Regions from separate parts of the Pradoshia sp. D12 genome, predicted to be linked through region 2. Evidence: riboswitches for the same ligand, from Rfam matches in the RefSeq annotation. Region 2 holds a riboswitch; the other holds the start of a gene.

Region 1 (8,130 bases), 460 kb from region 2:
TCTCAGAGGCATTGAAATGGACTCACCAACTGCTTTTAAACCGGCAAAATGGACAACTGAATCAAAATCATATTTTGCAAACAATTGGTCAATAGCTTCCTTATCTACTAAATCTATATTATAGAAAGGAAATTTCCTACCAGCTAACTCTTTCACTCTTTCAATTGCTTCCACATGACTATTAGAGAAATTATCCAGCACCACAATATCATAACCCGCTTTTAAGAATTCAACCGCCGCATGGCTGCCTATATAACCAGCACCACCTGTAATGAGTATCGCCATCCATGATCCACTCCCCTGTTTCTCACGATTGGTAATTAGAAATACACATACACTAATTTTACCTTATTTAGAATTATGTGGTACTTAATTTCTTTATGAGTTAAAAATACTAAAAGAAGAACAGGGCAGTGGATACTCAATTTATATTGCCGCAAGTCGATATTTAGGCTTGTTTAAATATCACTTGTTTTAGCTTTAAGGAATTCATCCTTAATCCTCTGCAGTAACGACTGATTTGTCAGAAGGCGATAACCTGTATTGGCCAAGGCTTTTGCACCAGTAATGACGGCTTGGTCTCCAAGTTCTGATATAGCACACTCTCTAAATTCTTTTGTGTGGGCGATTAGATCATTCGGACCAATTTTGATATAAGGATGCGCTGTCGGAACAACATGGCTTACATTTCCTGCATCTGTTGAACCGGATGCATTCCGCGTACCCTGTACAACCTCCTCACCTAGAGCTGCCAGTTCTTCTCGAAGTACCTCATCAAGAGCCGTGTTCAGAACGAAATCATGAACTTCATTTTGAAATCTTTCTATTTTTACATCGGCTCCGGTTGCCAACGCCGCACCTTTGGCAATCTGAATAATCCTTTCCGATATTTCCTCACAACTTTTCCAAGTTGAAGCTCTAATATAGAATCTTGCAGAGGCATAATCAGGAATGATATTAGGTGCATCTCCTCCATTTGGAATAATGCCATGAACCCTTATATCTGTCGGCAGCTGCTGTCTCAATGCGCCAATCCCATTAAATAACTGGATGACCGCATCAAGTGCATTAATCCCTTCCTCTGGTGCTGCCGCAGCATGCGCCGGTTTCCCATAAAAATGAAAGTCAAGGGGATTAACAGCCAAGAAAGGCTGAGTTGTTCTCGTTTGACCAGAAGGATGAATGATAATAGCTGCATCCACACCGTCAAACAATTGATGCTTTACATAACTGCCCTTCGCACTTCCATTTTGACCCCCTTCTTCTGCCGGGGTACCGTAAACAAGTACCGTTCCCCCTATTTCCTCGAGTACTAAACCAAGCGAAATTCCAGCCGCTACGCTGGTGATGCCAATGATATTATGGCCGCATGCATGGCCAAGGCCAGGAAGCGCATCATACTCGGCAAGAAAAGCTATCGTAGGCCCCGGCTTTGAGGATGATTTCCTCGCTAAAAATCCAGTTTTATGGCCAGCAATATCATTTGTTACCTCAAAGCCAGCATCGATTAATACCTTGGTCAGTGTTTCAGATGCAAAGAATTCTTCATTCCCTATTTCTGGATTTTCATGAATTTGGTGGCTTATATTTATATATTTGTTTTTCTGCTGATCTATATATTCATTGATAATATCTTTATGAAAAATGCGACCTTCGTTTTTAATCATTGCTCTGCCTCCAATCTCTCTAATAATCTTATACCTATGTTAGTATCCGAAGTAATTCATTGATCGACTGCCGGGCTGGTCCAGGCATCCTGATAATTAACCAATTCTTCTATTGAAACAAAAGCCGGAATGGTATTTCCTTTAAATGTTTTAAGGATAAAATCCTCCACTTCCTCGGAATGATAGATGTCTGCCAGTTTTTTTAGCTCAGCGCGGTCTTTATCCCCTTTTTTTATAGCGATAATATTAATGTATGGTTTGGCCGTTGCACTTTCATGGAACAAGGCATCCTTTAATGTCAATCCTGCCTCAACCGCAAAGTTATTGTTTATAATAGATGCATCTACATCTTCAAGAAAACGCGGTGTATTCCCGGCAGCTACCAGTTCGAGTTTAATATTTTTTTGATTTGATTTAATTTTTTCCAAAGAGCCTATTCCATCAAAATTATCTGTTAGTGTAATGAAGCCCGCCTCCTGCAAAAGAAGTAGCGCCCGGCCAAGATTTGTACCTTCATTAGGGACAGCAATTTTAGCCCCATCAGGCAATTCCTTTAAATCCTTATGCTTATTTGAGTAGATTCCCATTGGTGCAATAACAGTAGAGCTTAGTGGCTCAAGATCTAATTTTCTTTCTTCCACTTGTTCTTCAAAGTAAGAAATGGTCTGGAATGCGTTAGCATCCACTTCGCCATCATTTAGAGCTGTATTCGGCAAAATATAATCACTGAACTTTACAAGCTCTATATTGAGCCCCTTCTCCTTAGCGAGTTCAGCAATATAATCCCATATTCTTGTGTCTCCGCTGCTTACTCCAACCTTAATGGTAGAGCTGCCCTCTTTTGCACTGCCTTTCGAATCGCTTCCACATGCTGCTGTTACGACAGTACATGCAATTATTAAAATAGTAAGAAAAAGTTTTTTCATTTTTTCCATCTCCTTCTTTATCGTCTTCTTATTTTTCTAGCCAGCGTATTACCTATGGATTGTAAAAGCTGTACAATGATTACCAGTGCCGCAACGGTTACAATCATGGTGTTAGTGTCAAACCTCTGATAACCATAGGTGAGGGCAAGATCTCCAACTCCTCCAGCTCCTACTGCCCCTGCCATTGCTGAGGCTCCAACCAGCCCAATAGTTGCTGTTGTAAAGGTTAAAACAAGAGAGCTAAGTCCCTCTGGTATTAAAAACCGAAAAATGATCTGCCATTCAGTCGCGCCCATTGACTGAGCTGCTTCAATAATTCCCTTATCAACTTCCAATAATGAATTTTCAACCAATCTGGCAATATAAGGACCTGCATAAAATACAAGCGGTACAATGGCGGCATTCGTTCCAATCGCCGATCCAACAACCAATCGTGTAAATGGAATCAAAGCCACCAATAAAATAATGAAGGGAACCGAGCGTAAAATATTAATGATTGGGTTCAATATATTAAACACCCACTTATTCTCCAGAATGTGACCCTTTCTCGTTATGACGAGTAAAATCCCTAAAGGCAATCCAATCACGGCCGCGAATAGTAAGGAGAAGAAAACCATATAGAGTGTGTCACTGAATCCAATCAGTAACTGTTCAAGTGTAATTTCCATTCCTAAAAACTGTTCATTCATGATAGCTTAACCTCCTGCAAGAGCACATCCTCACTCTCTATGTATTGGATCGCCTTCTTTATTTCTTCTGTTTCACCGATGACCTCAACGATTAAATTCCCAAAAGGGGTTTCCTGTATTTCAGAAATATTGGCAGAAAGAACACTTAAATGGACATCAAAACTTTTCGCCACTGTTGAAAGTAGATGCTTGCCAGACGAAGATCCCAAAAAATTAAGTTTCCAAACTGCTGGTTTATTCTCCTTTAAGGATTTCAAAAAGCTCTGCGGAATCTCGTCGTGAATGACTGTTCTAACAAACCGCTTGGCAACCTCAGTGGTTGGCTTGGAAAAAATATCAAGAACAGGACCCTGCTCAACAACCCTCCCATTTTCCATGACAGCGACCTTATTGCATATCTCTTTAATCACCGACATTTCATGTGTAATAAGCAAAATTGTTATATTGTATTCTCGGTTTATTTTTTTCAATAGCTCTAAAACATCCCTGGTCGTCTGCGGATCCAATGCCGATGTAGCTTCGTCACATAGCAGGATAGATGGATTCGTGGCCAGAGCTCTCGCAATTCCAACCCTCTGCTTCTGTCCCCCTGACAATTCATCCGGGTAACTTCGACCCTTAGCTGATAACCCCACGAACTCCAGTAATTCTCGAACTCTATTTTGAATCGTTTCTTTACGAACGCCGGATAGTATCAATGGAATCGCTACATTATCAAATACCGTCTTAGATTGAAGTAAATTGAAATGTTGAAAGATCATCCCGATTTTCTTTTTCTCTGCCCTTAATTCCTTTGCTTTGAGACTGGCAAACGATTTACCATTCACAAGGACCTCCCCCTCAGTAGGCCGTTCAAGCATATTAACTAAACGCAAAAGTGTACTTTTCCCGGCCCCGCTGTATCCTACCACTCCAAAAATATCCCCTTTTTCAACCGTTAAATGAACGCCTCTCAGAGCATCTACGCTTTGACCATTTGCTTGATATGACTTTTTTATGTTTCGAAACTCAATCATGTTCTCTCCTCCAGGCCTAAAAAATTCGAAATGCAAAAAGCCCCTTCTGTCATTAGACAGAAGAGGCTTTGTATGAACATATACATAAAAAGACAAGTAGAAATATGTTCGCTTAAAGCTTCCTCTTATCTCTCAAACAGATGTTTGTTGGAATTAGCACAGTATTTTTACCATAGTAAAAATCCGCTGCCGAAGTATCATAGGGCCAAATCCCTCCACTTCTCTCGATAAGAATCGCTTGCTATTCAATTAAATTTGATGTTTCCAACTATATCCTATCTTGTTTAGCAATGTCAATAATAATTTATAATATTTAAAATATTTTTGATTTATAATAAAGAATATCCTAAATCAAGTTACAGCAACTAAAATTCATGAATATTTCCAATTCATGAATCATTTTGGTCAGTTATTCGTATAGGATATTAAGGTAAATTATAGAAAAAATAAGGAGGGGTACTTTGTGGGAAATATCTTCATCTATTCCATTATCATTGGGATTATATCGGCACTTATTCTTGTGCCATTCAAAAATAATGAAAAATTACGTATCCATATGAAGGGGAAAACAAAACTGCTTGTTTTTGTCAGCTTAGCTGCATTAATCACGATTGGAGCATTTTTATTTTATTACTTCACCCTGTTGGATCAAACTATCTCTTCTCTTTGGATTTTTGTCATCATACTAACCTTGCTGGGTTCAATGCTTGCTACGGGTATGGAGAGAACCATTAAGGGTATTTTATTTGCAGGTAGTTTGCTTGTCGGTCTCTATTTTTTAACGGCATTTCTGTTCAATGCCGATGAAAAGTATACTATAGCTAAAATGGACATCAAAGAAGAAATTCAAACATTTGATGAAAATAAAAAGCCGGCCAGCGTGCCTCCTCAATACGCGCGCAATAAAATGAAAAAAGCATTTGGCCAGGTACCAAATACGAGCTACTACGAATTAGGGAATTTACAAATCCAAAAAGTAGATGGTGAGTATGTTTATATTGCTCCAGTCGAATTTTCAGGATTCTTCAAATGGCTGAAAGGGAAAGAAACTCCTGGTTACTTTATATTGAGTGCTACAGATTCATCAGCCAACCCAAAATTTGTTGATGCAGAAATGATCTACACTCCTTCTGCATTCTTCAATAAAGAAACAGAGCGCCGTATTCGTCTACAGTATCCATCCTACATATTCTATGGGGATTCACAGCTTGAAGTAGATGATAATGGCACGCCATTTTATATTCGCTCTTATGGTGATTTTGTCTCTGCCAGAAATGGCTTTAAGGTAAAAGGTGTTGTGGTGATGGATGCCAAAACTGGGAAGTCCAACTCTTATTCCCTTTCTGAAGCGCCCGAATTTATTGATGGTGCCGTTGCACCAGAAGTCGTCAGTACACAAAACAGCTACTTCGGAAATTATATTCATGGCTATTGGAACAGCCTATTTGGAAAATCAGATGTTAAACTGCCTTCTGATGAGGGTACCGAAGCGAATGTAAGTCCGATCTTTGATGAAAATGGAGATATGTATTATTTCACTGATTTCACGAGTCCTAAAGAAGGCGTCGATTCTATGCTCGGCTATGCGCTCACAAATTCCAGGACAGGTAAAGCTGTCTATTATACAGGTAATATGGAGGAATCCTACATGGATTCACAGGGTGCCCTGCAAATTATCGAGAAGAAGTTTATAGAAAAGAAATGGGAAGGAGAAATGCCCATCATCTATAATTTTTACGGTGAAGCCAGTTGGTTAACAGGAGTCCTGGATTCAAATGGATTCCTACAAAATTATTTCATTGTATCTGCTGCCAATCCTGAAATAACAGCATATGGGTCAACGCCAAATGAAGCCTTAAAGCTATACAAAACAGCACTTCAAAAAGGCGGCGGAACGGTTAACGGCACCTCCACAAGTGTTGAGAAGAAAATCGATGGGAAAGTTATCAGAGTCTATAAAGAAAAATCAGGTGAATATACCGTCGTTTCGTTCCTTCTGGATAATGGACAAAGCTACAATATGTCCTCTGAAAAGGATCCTTTGATCATATATCTGCAGGAAAACGATGAGGTATCTGTAACGTACCTGGATACCGGGGAAAACTTTTTACCTGTTAACGGTATTACAATTAAGAATTTACAATAATATATACTGAAGAAAATAGATCATCCTCACTCGAGGATTGATCTATTTTTTAACAACTGGACTAATTTTATTACCCATATTTAAATTATTGTTAAATATATAGTTAGAATCGTGTTGAATAGGGTAAATAAAATTAGTCATAAATACTCATAATAGGTAGTGTTTACATTATTAAGAGGAGGGCTTTGGAGTTAAATTCTATAGATCAATACCCATACTGGATGTAGTTCCAAAAGAATTAGAGCGCAAATGGAAATATACTTTAGAATTCATTCTTCAGAACTAAAATTTGCTTAAGATACACTTACATGGTTAAAGCATTCTCAGCTGTTTTCCATACATAATCAGTATTAATATGTGAGTTAGATTATTTTCACATAACATTTAGGAAGTACTTTCCATTTACAAATCTCTATATATTTTATTAGATTAAATAAGTATAATACTGCTCTTTTTTTATTTCTCCACCCTTTATTACATCTTTTTCTTCACAACAAATAAATGGAAATCTTATAGTAATCTAATATTATTTGGTAAGTATTGATTGCCAAAAAACCGTATCTTTATATATACTCATAGAGATACATACATTCTGTTATAAGATTAAAACATCCCTTTTAACCCGCCCCAATTGGATATAGAGGGTTTTTAAACGTTACTTATATGAAGGAGGTTCACAATGAAGAAATTTTCAAAATTCACATTCCTAATAGCAATGGCTATTGTCATGATTGCTTCATTTATATTCCCGGCTTTAAACACGAAAGCAGAAGGAAAAAAATATGAGATTGCAACAGATATTACATTTGCCCCATTTGAATTCCAGGAAACGAATGGCGAATTTGTAGGTATAGATATCGATTTACTCAATGCTATAGCTGAAAATCAAGGGTTTGAAGTAGAAATTAAGCCGCTTGGATTTAATGCAGCCGTACAAGCACTAGAGTCCAATCAAGTAGACGGCGTTATTGCCGGAATGAGTATAACAGATGAAAGACAACTGAAATTTGATTTCTCCGATCCCTATTTTGAATCTGGTGTCGTAATGGCGGTTGCCGAGGGAAATGAAGAGATTAAATCCTATGAAGATTTAAAAGGAAAAAAGGTAGCCATTAAAACAGGTACAGAAGGTGCCAGCTTTGCAGAAAGCATAAAAGATAAATATGGCTTTAAAACGGTAACCTTTGATGATTCCGCCAATATGTATGACGATGTTAAAACAGGTAACTCTGCAGCTGTTTTTGATGATTACCCAGTTCTGGCATATGGGATTACGCAAGGCAACGGATTAGAAATCGTTACTGAAAAAGAAAAAGGCGGCTCCTATGGATTTGCTGTCGCTAAAGGGCAAAATGCGGAATTGATTGAGCAGTTCAATACAGGTCTAGCCAATCTAAAAGAATCCGGTGAATATCAGGATATTATGGATAAGTACTTGAAGGCAGAAAAAAGCACCGATACTAATAACGGTTTCTTCGGCTTATTAGAATCAAGTATGCCAAGTCTGTTAAAAGGTCTTCAAATGACCCTGATATTGACTGTCGTATCTCTTGTTATAGCATGTATCCTAGGTATTATATTTGGTCTGATGCGTGTGTCCCATCTCAAAATCTTAAGGGCAATCGGCGTCATTTACGTAGATATCTTTAGAGGAACTCCACTGATTGTTCAAGCTTTCTTTATCTA
Region 2 (8,130 bases):
ACGGCGGAACCTACAATTTATTTGCCAATACTCTCCCTAAGTATGGTATTAACGTAAGGTTCGTGGATCCAAGTGACACTGAAAATTTTAGAGAAGCGATTACATCAAAGACCAAAGCTATTTTTGGAGAAACGATTGGAAATCCAAGCCTGCAGGTTCTTGATATTGAACGGGTGGCGGAAATTGCTCATGAAGCTGGAATTCCGTTAATCATTGATAATACATTTGCAACTCCTTATTTATCCCGTCCGATTGAGTTTGGAGCGGATATCGTCGTACACTCAGCTACGAAATGGCTGCTTGGAAATGGAACCACATTAGGCGGGGTCATAGTCGATGGAGGGAAGTTTGACTGGAATTCATCTAAATTTCCGGGCTTTACTGAACCCGATCCAAGCTATCATGATCTGATTTACAGTGAAGCAATTGGTGCAGCAGCATTTATTGTGAAGGCCAGAGTTCAGCTGTTGAGAGATTTAGGTCCTTCCTTAAGCCCGTACAATGCCTTTCAATTTATTCTCGGATTGGAAACTCTGCATGTGAGGATGAAGGAGCATGTAGCCAATACGAGATTAATAGTTGACTATTTAAAACAGCATCCGGCTGTATCGTGGGTCTTGTATCCAGGAGATTCAGATCACCCTGATTACGAAAAAACGAAGAAATATTTACCCAAAGGTGCTGGAGCAGTCGTTGTTTTTGGAATAAAGGGTGGACGTGAGGCAGGTAAAAAACTGATTGATTCCGTTGAACTGTGGTCCCATGTGGCCAATGTGGGAGATGCAAAGAGCCTAATTATCCATCCGGCAAGCACGACTCATCAGCAACTAAGTGAAGAGGGATTAAAAGCATCAGGTGTACAGGAGGATTTAATCAGACTGTCTGTTGGAATTGAACATGCAGAAGATCTAATTGAAGAATTGGAGCTTGCGATTGAAAAAGCAACAGGTATAGCTTCCACTGAGGTGGTTGTGAAATAAATATTGAACATGCTATGCAGACTTTGGTGTTGACAGTTCTTTCTTCAACATGATAGGATAGCAGACAGTTAGATTTAATTGAATAGTTTAAGTACTCTTATCAAGAGAGGCCGAGGGAAGTGCCCTTTGACGCCCGGCAACCGGCAATCATTTATGATTGAAAAGGTGCCAATTCACACAGGATAATAAATCCTGGGAGATGAGAGAAAGGAACATGTTATAAATAAATCATGCCTTTCTGCCTCCGCAGAAAGGCATTTTTGTTTAACTGAAGTTATTCTTTAATTATAGGTTGATAGAAAGAGCAGGTGAACTTTTCATGATTACATTACGTGATGTATCGAAGACCTTCTCAGGAACATTTAAACGTTCATCAGCTGTCAAAGCAGTGGATCAAGTCTCATTATCTATTGAAAAAGGCGAGATCTTTGGAATTATTGGGTACAGCGGTGCGGGAAAAAGTACCCTCATTAGAATGCTGAACGGTTTAGAGAAGCCAACAGAAGGCAGTGTCTTGGTGGCAGGCAAAGATATGGCTGCTATAAAAGGCGCTGAATTAAGAAAAGCCAGAATGGAAATAAGTATGATTTTTCAACACTTTAATCTCCTCTGGTCAAGGACAGTCAGCGAAAATATAGAGTTTCCTTTAGAAATTGCGGGCGTACCAAGCAAGGTACGTAAAGAAAGAGTGAAGGAACTTGTAAGTCTGGTAGGATTAGATGGCCGTGAAAATGCTTATCCATCTCAGTTGAGCGGCGGTCAGAAGCAGCGGGTCGGTATAGCGCGCGCATTAGCGAACAATCCACAGGTTCTTCTTTGTGACGAGGCGACATCAGCACTTGATCCTCAGACTACAGACGATATTTTGGATTTGCTCGTTGATATAAATAAAAGACTTGGCTTGACAATCGTATTAATTACACATGAAATGCATGTTATTCGTAAAATCTGTCATCGCGTTGCTGTGATGGAGATGGGGAAAGTGGTCGAGAGCGGAAAAGTACTTGATGTATTTAAAAAACCAAATGCTCCGATTACTAAACGATTTGTACAGCAAGTGACTGAGCCAGAAGAAACGAAAGAGACGATTGAGCATTTGCTTGCTGAATATCCGACGGGGAAAGTTGTACAATTATCCTTTATTGGCGAATCAGCTGAAACCCCTGTTTTATCAGAGGTTATCCGCTCTTACAAAATCAATGTAAACATATTACAGGGTAAAATTTCGCAGACTCAGCACGGGTCCTATGGAACGTTATTTATTCATGTAGACGGTGATGCTGCTGAAGTGGCGAAAGCGATTGACTATCTCCACAATCAGGAAATTGGTGTGGAGGTGATTTCAGAATGATGGAAACATTATTACCAAATGTAGTTTGGGAACGAATTTATGAAAAGACATGGGAAACCTTGTATATGACAGGTGTCTCATTAATCGCAACTTTTTTCCTTGGAATTATATTGGGTCTGCTATTATTCTTGACCTCAAAGGGGAATATGTGGGAAAACAAAGTGATTTACGGAATTGTAGGTGCTTTCGTTAACATATTCCGTTCCATTCCATTCATTATTCTAATCGTGTTGTTAATTCCTTTCACAAAGGCATTAGTAGGAAGTATTATCGGTGTCAATGCGGCTTTGCCAGCTTTAATTATAGGTGCTGCTCCATTCTATGCGCGAATGGTTGAGATTGGATTGCGTGAAATTGATAAAGGTGTAATCGAAGCAGCAAGATCGATGGGGGCCACTTCCTTTACAATCATATGGAAGGTGCTAATTCCTGAATCTCTGCCTGCACTTGTTTCTGGTATCACAGTTACGGCAATTGCGCTTGTAGGTTATACAGCGATGGCAGGTATGATTGGTGCGGGCGGACTTGGAAACCTTGCCTATTTGGAAGGGTTTAGCCGCGGACAGACAGATGTCACGATTGTTGCTACTATTTTAGTATTGATTATTGTGTTTATTCTCCAATTTATTGGAGATTTTATAACAAGAAAATTAGATAAGCGCTAGGGAGGAAACCAAAGTGAAAAAGTTATCGTTCATACTTGTTTTAGGATTAACCCTATTATTGGCAGCCTGCGGTGGATCAGGAGATGAATCCAATTCCGGGGACAAAGAACTAAAAACGATTAAAATTGGCGCATCAAATGTTCCACATGCAGAAATATTGGAAGAAGCAGCAACTCTTCTTGAAGAAAAAGGTATTAAACTTGAAGTTGAAGTATTTACAGACTATGTAATGCCGAATAAAGCATTGGAAGATGGCTCAATTGACGCTAACTATTTCCAACACATCCCTTATTTTGAGAGTCAAGTGAAGGATAATGGGTATGATTTCGCCAATGCAGGCGGAATCCATATTGAACCGATTGGTGTTTATTCTAAAAAATACGACAGCCTGGATGACCTACCAAAAGGCGCAAGCATCATTATGAGCAGCTCAGTAGCTGATCATGGACGTATGTTATCTATGCTGGAAACAGAAGGCTTAATAAAGCTAAAAGAAGGCATTGATAAAACTAAAGCAACTGTGGATGATATTGCGGAAAATCCGAAGAATTTAAAGTTTAAAACGGATATTGAAGCACCTATGCTTACGCAGGTTTACAATAATGATGAAGGCGATGCAGTACTGATTAATTCCAACTATGCCATTGAAGCGGATCTTGTACCAGCTGAGGATGCGATTGCATTGGAAAGTGCTGATAATAATCCATACGTAAACATTATTGCTGTTAGATCTGAGGATAAGAATAAGGAAGAAATTAAAACATTGGTTGAAGTTCTTCATTCTAAAGATATCCAGGATTTCATTAATGAAAACTACAAAGGGTCCGTTATCCCATCAAATAAATAATAGACAAAAAAGGTGCAGCTATTCATTTAGCTGCACCTTTTTTATCATATAATAGGTGTATTATAAGATGCTTTTCCAATGAATTATTTTCTTCTCTGGTATTATTTTTCAGGATAATCAAGGATTTCCTAGAAGAAATACGCAATATCACTTTTAAGATGTGCTCAGTGTGGTATATAGACTTTGAGGGTTCTTCTGCAAAGTGATACCCTTATTATAATAAATGGAAAGGAATGATTCATTATCTTTGACAATCAGTTACAGCTTAGAGTAACAGATGAAATGGAAAAAGCGATGAGGCAGGCACATGGAGTTGGCTATGAAGTTTACAGTCAGAATCTTGAAGTGCGTATGAAAGTAGAAGAGAAGCGTGAACGTAGTTATATGAAGAGTAATCAAATCTTAAATGATGTGAATAGAAGAGTACATGGGTAAATGAATCAAGTGATAAAGTGAATAATTCTAAAAGTGATAATCATAAAAACAGGTAGCGGAAGAAAAATCAATTTCTCCTTCTACCTGTTTTTATGTTTTCAATTAGTGCAAAAATGTTACTGCCGTCTTTAAAATCAGGGTGGTTGGTAAAGATCATGCTGGTTCTTTTCTTTCGTGAAAATTAACATTATAATGTCAGTAAAGCTAAGTATTATGTTAAAATATTATGTCCATTTTATGTAATTTTCTCGTTTCAAAAAGTTGAATCTAGATTTGATTTGTTATAAGATTGTAATGAGAATAAATTGAGAATAGAAATAATCTAAAACTTTAGATGACTATATATTGGAGGTATAAGAATGGCTGGTTCAGTTCTTACAATTAAAGATTTACATGTTTCAATAGAAGGTAAAGAGATTCTTAAAGGGGTAAACCTTGAAGTTAAAGGTGGAGAAATCCATGCAATTATGGGGCCAAATGGTACAGGAAAATCTACATTGTCATCTGCTATCATGGGTCACCCAAAATATGAAGTAACAAGTGGTTCCATCACAATGGACGGTGAAGATGTTCTTGAAATGGAAGTTGACGAACGTGCTCGTGCCGGTCTATTTTTAGCAATGCAATACCCAAGTGAAATTACTGGGGTTACTAATGCCGACTTCATGCGTTCTGCTATTAACAGTAAACGTGAAGAAGGAGACGAAATTTCCTTAATGAAATTCATTAAAGAAATGGATAAAAAAATGGATCTATTAGAAATGGATCAAGATATGGCTCAACGTTATTTAAATGAAGGCTTTTCCGGCGGTGAAAAGAAACGTAATGAAATTCTTCAATTATTAATGCTGCAACCAGCCATTGCGATTCTTGATGAAATCGACTCCGGTTTAGATATTGATGCGCTGAAAGTTGTTTCCAAAGGAATCAACCAAATGAGAAACGAAGATTTTGGCTGCCTAATGATTACTCACTATCAACGCTTATTGAACTACATTACTCCAGATTATGTTCACGTAATGATGCAAGGTAAAATCGTGAAATCCGGTGGAGCAGAACTAGCGCAACGCTTAGAAGCAGAAGGATATGACTGGATTAAAAAAGAATTAGGTATTGAAGACGAAACAGTAGGAATTGAAGCATAAGCAATAGGAGGATCGTTATGACAATCGAAACTACATTACTCGAAAAAGATGTTGTATCATCTTTTTCAAAAGCACATAGTGAGCCTGCCTGGCTTGAAAGCTTCCGTTTAGACGCCCTTTCTGCCTCAGCTGAGCTACCTATGCCGAGACCTGATAAAACGAAGATTGATAAATGGCAATTAGAGGATATGAAAGTGAACTCCGTTACAAGCGAGACATTTACATCTATTGATGAACTTGCTGAAGACGTGAAAAAGCTGATCAATCCTGATGAGAACAGAAGTTTGTATGTACAACGAAACAATACAGCTGCTTATTTGACAGTATCTCAGGAACTTAAAGATAAAGGTGTTATTTTTACAGATATCAGGACTGCTGCTAAAGAACATCCTGAACTTTTGCAAAAATACTTCATGACTACAAGTGTTCCTGTAAAAACGAATAAGCTTACAGCTTTACATGCAGCACTCTTTAATGGTGGAGCTTTTCTTTATATCCCACGCAACGTGGTTATTGAAGAACCCATCCAGGCTATCTTCATGATTGATAATGCTGAGACTGAATTATATAATCACGTACTTGTTGTTGCTGAAGAGAGCAGCTCCGTAACGTACGTTGAAAACTATATTTCATTGGTTGACGGCAAAGAGACTATTGGAAATATCATTTCTGAGGTTATCGTCGGCAACAATGCGGTCGTTAAATATGGTGCAGTTGATACATTATCTAAAGATATGAAAACCTATGTAAACCGTAATGCATATGTAGGAAATGATGGACGAGTGGAATGGGCATTGGGCTTAATGAACGATGGTAATACTATTTCAGAGAATATTACAAACCTACATGGTAATGGTTCATATGGTGATACTAAAACAGTAGTGGTTGGTACTGGTAAACAAACTCAAAACTTTACAACTAAAGTTGTTCATTTTGGTAAAAACTCAAATGGATATATCCTGAAGCACGGTGTTATGAAGGATGAAGCATCCTCCATTTTTAATGGTATCGGTAAGATTGAACATGGTGCCACTAAAGCTGATGCTGTACAGGAATCCAGAGTATTAATGCTTAGTCCGAAAGCACGTGGGGATGCAAACCCTATTCTGTTAATTGATGAAGATGATGTAACAGCTGGACACGCAGCTTCTGTAGGCCGTGTGGATCCAATTCAGCTTTATTATTTAATGAGCAGAGGGATCAGTAAAACAGAAGCAGAACGTTTAATTATCCATGGGTTCCTTGCCCCAGTAGTAAATCAATTACCTGTTGAAGCTGTTAAAAAGCAGTTGACTGAGGTAATTGAAAGGAAAGTTAAATAATGATTCCAACGAATATTAAAGAACTTTTCCCAATTTTAAATGAGAAAGTCAATGGTCATTCATTAGTATATCTGGACAGTGCCGCAACTTCGCAGAAGCCAGCATCCGTTATTCAGACTATTGATGAGTATTACAAGCGGTATAACTCTAATGTACACCGTGGTGTTCACACACTTGGAACGATGGCCACGGATGCTTATGAGGGAGCACGTGAAAAGGTAAGAAAGTTCATTAATGCGAAATCCATCGAAGAAGTTGTCTTTACAAGAGGGACAACGACTTCGATTAATACAATTGCTGCCAGCTACGGGAAAGCTAACCTAAAAGCTGGTGATGAAATTGTTATCAGTATGATGGAACATCATAGTAATATCATTCCATGGCAGCAAGTAGCTAAAGCAACCGGTGCGACATTGAAATATATCCCGCTTGAAGAAGACGGTACTATTTCACTTGAAACAGTCAAAGAAGTGATTACTTCAAACACGAAAATCGTTTCAGTTATGCATGTATCGAATGTGCTTGGTGTCATCAATCCGGTTAAAGAAATTGCGAAAATTGCCCATGAAAATGGAGCAGTAATGGTTGTAGATGGTGCGCAAAGCACTCCGCATTTGAAAGTGGATGTTCAGGATCTTGACTGTGATTTCTTTGCCTTTTCTGCACATAAAATGTGTGGACCAACTGGCATTGGTGTCATGTACGGGAAAAAGGAATACCTCGAGAATATGGAACCAATCGAATTTGGCGGAGAGATGATTGATTTTGTAGGATTGCAGGATTCTACATGGAAAGAGCTGCCTTGGAAATTTGAAGGCGGTACTCCAATCATTGCAGGTGCCATTGGACTTGGAGCTGCAATTGATTTCTTGAATGAGATTGGTCTTGATAATGTAGAGGCGCATGAGCATAAGCTTGCTGCTTATGCACTTGATAAATTATCAAGTATAGAGGGGCTCCAAATCTATGGACCTAAAAATCCGGAATCAAGAGCTGGTGTAGTAACTTTTAACCTTGAGGATGTTCATCCGCATGATGTCGCTACCGTTCTGGATGCAGATGGAATAGCTATTCGTGCCGGGCATCACTGTGCACAACCGCTTATGAAATGGTTAAAAGCTTCGTCTACGGCGAGAGCAAGTTTTTATGTATATAATACAGAACAAGATATCGACCGTTTAGTCGAAGGACTCGTTAAAACAAAGGAGTATTTCAGTAATGGCTTCTAATAATTTAGATACCCTTTACAGGCAAGTGATCATGGATCACTATAAAAATCCACGGAATAAAGGAAGCCTAGAAGACGGCAGTCTTGTGATAGATATGAATAACCCTACTTGTGGAGATCGTATTCATCTTACACTTAAAGTAGAGGATGGTATTGT

The links. A riboswitch is a leader RNA that binds a small molecule or an ion and turns the genes downstream of it on or off. The one in region 2 is predicted to bind S-adenosylmethionine.
Region 1: linked by a shared signal. The riboswitch ahead of F7984_RS18565 (methionine ABC transporter ATP-binding protein) and the one ahead of F7984_RS16515 (methionine ABC transporter ATP-binding protein) in region 2 are both predicted to bind S-adenosylmethionine.

What each region holds. Positions count from the first base shown of each region.
Region 1 covers NZ_CP044545.1:3,864,414-3,872,543, forward strand. Annotated here, with positions in the region: gene galE (UDP-glucose 4-epimerase GalE) at 1-285, opposite strand, end outside; gene F7984_RS18550 (M20 family metallopeptidase) at 459-1,667, opposite strand; gene F7984_RS18555 (MetQ/NlpA family ABC transporter substrate-binding protein) at 1,724-2,593, opposite strand; gene F7984_RS18560 (methionine ABC transporter permease) at 2,611-3,261, opposite strand; gene F7984_RS18565 (methionine ABC transporter ATP-binding protein) at 3,279-4,298, opposite strand; SAM riboswitch class I at 4,421-4,532, opposite strand; gene F7984_RS18570 (YrzE family protein) at 4,762-6,444, shown strand; gene F7984_RS18575 (amino acid ABC transporter substrate-binding protein/permease) at 7,124-8,130, shown strand, end outside.
Region 2 covers NZ_CP044545.1:3,405,911-3,414,040, reverse strand. Annotated here, with positions in the region: gene F7984_RS16520 (O-acetylhomoserine aminocarboxypropyltransferase/cysteine synthase family protein) at 1-980, shown strand, start outside; SAM riboswitch class I at 1,075-1,186, shown strand; gene F7984_RS16515 (methionine ABC transporter ATP-binding protein) at 1,300-2,331, shown strand; gene F7984_RS16510 (methionine ABC transporter permease) at 2,328-2,996, shown strand; gene F7984_RS16505 (MetQ/NlpA family ABC transporter substrate-binding protein) at 3,010-3,843, shown strand; gene F7984_RS19205 (YuzK family famiily protein) at 4,126-4,278, shown strand; gene sufC (Fe-S cluster assembly ATPase SufC) at 4,638-5,423, shown strand; gene sufD (Fe-S cluster assembly protein SufD) at 5,441-6,745, shown strand; gene F7984_RS16490 (cysteine desulfurase) at 6,745-7,974, shown strand; gene sufU (Fe-S cluster assembly sulfur transfer protein SufU) at 7,964-8,130, shown strand, end outside.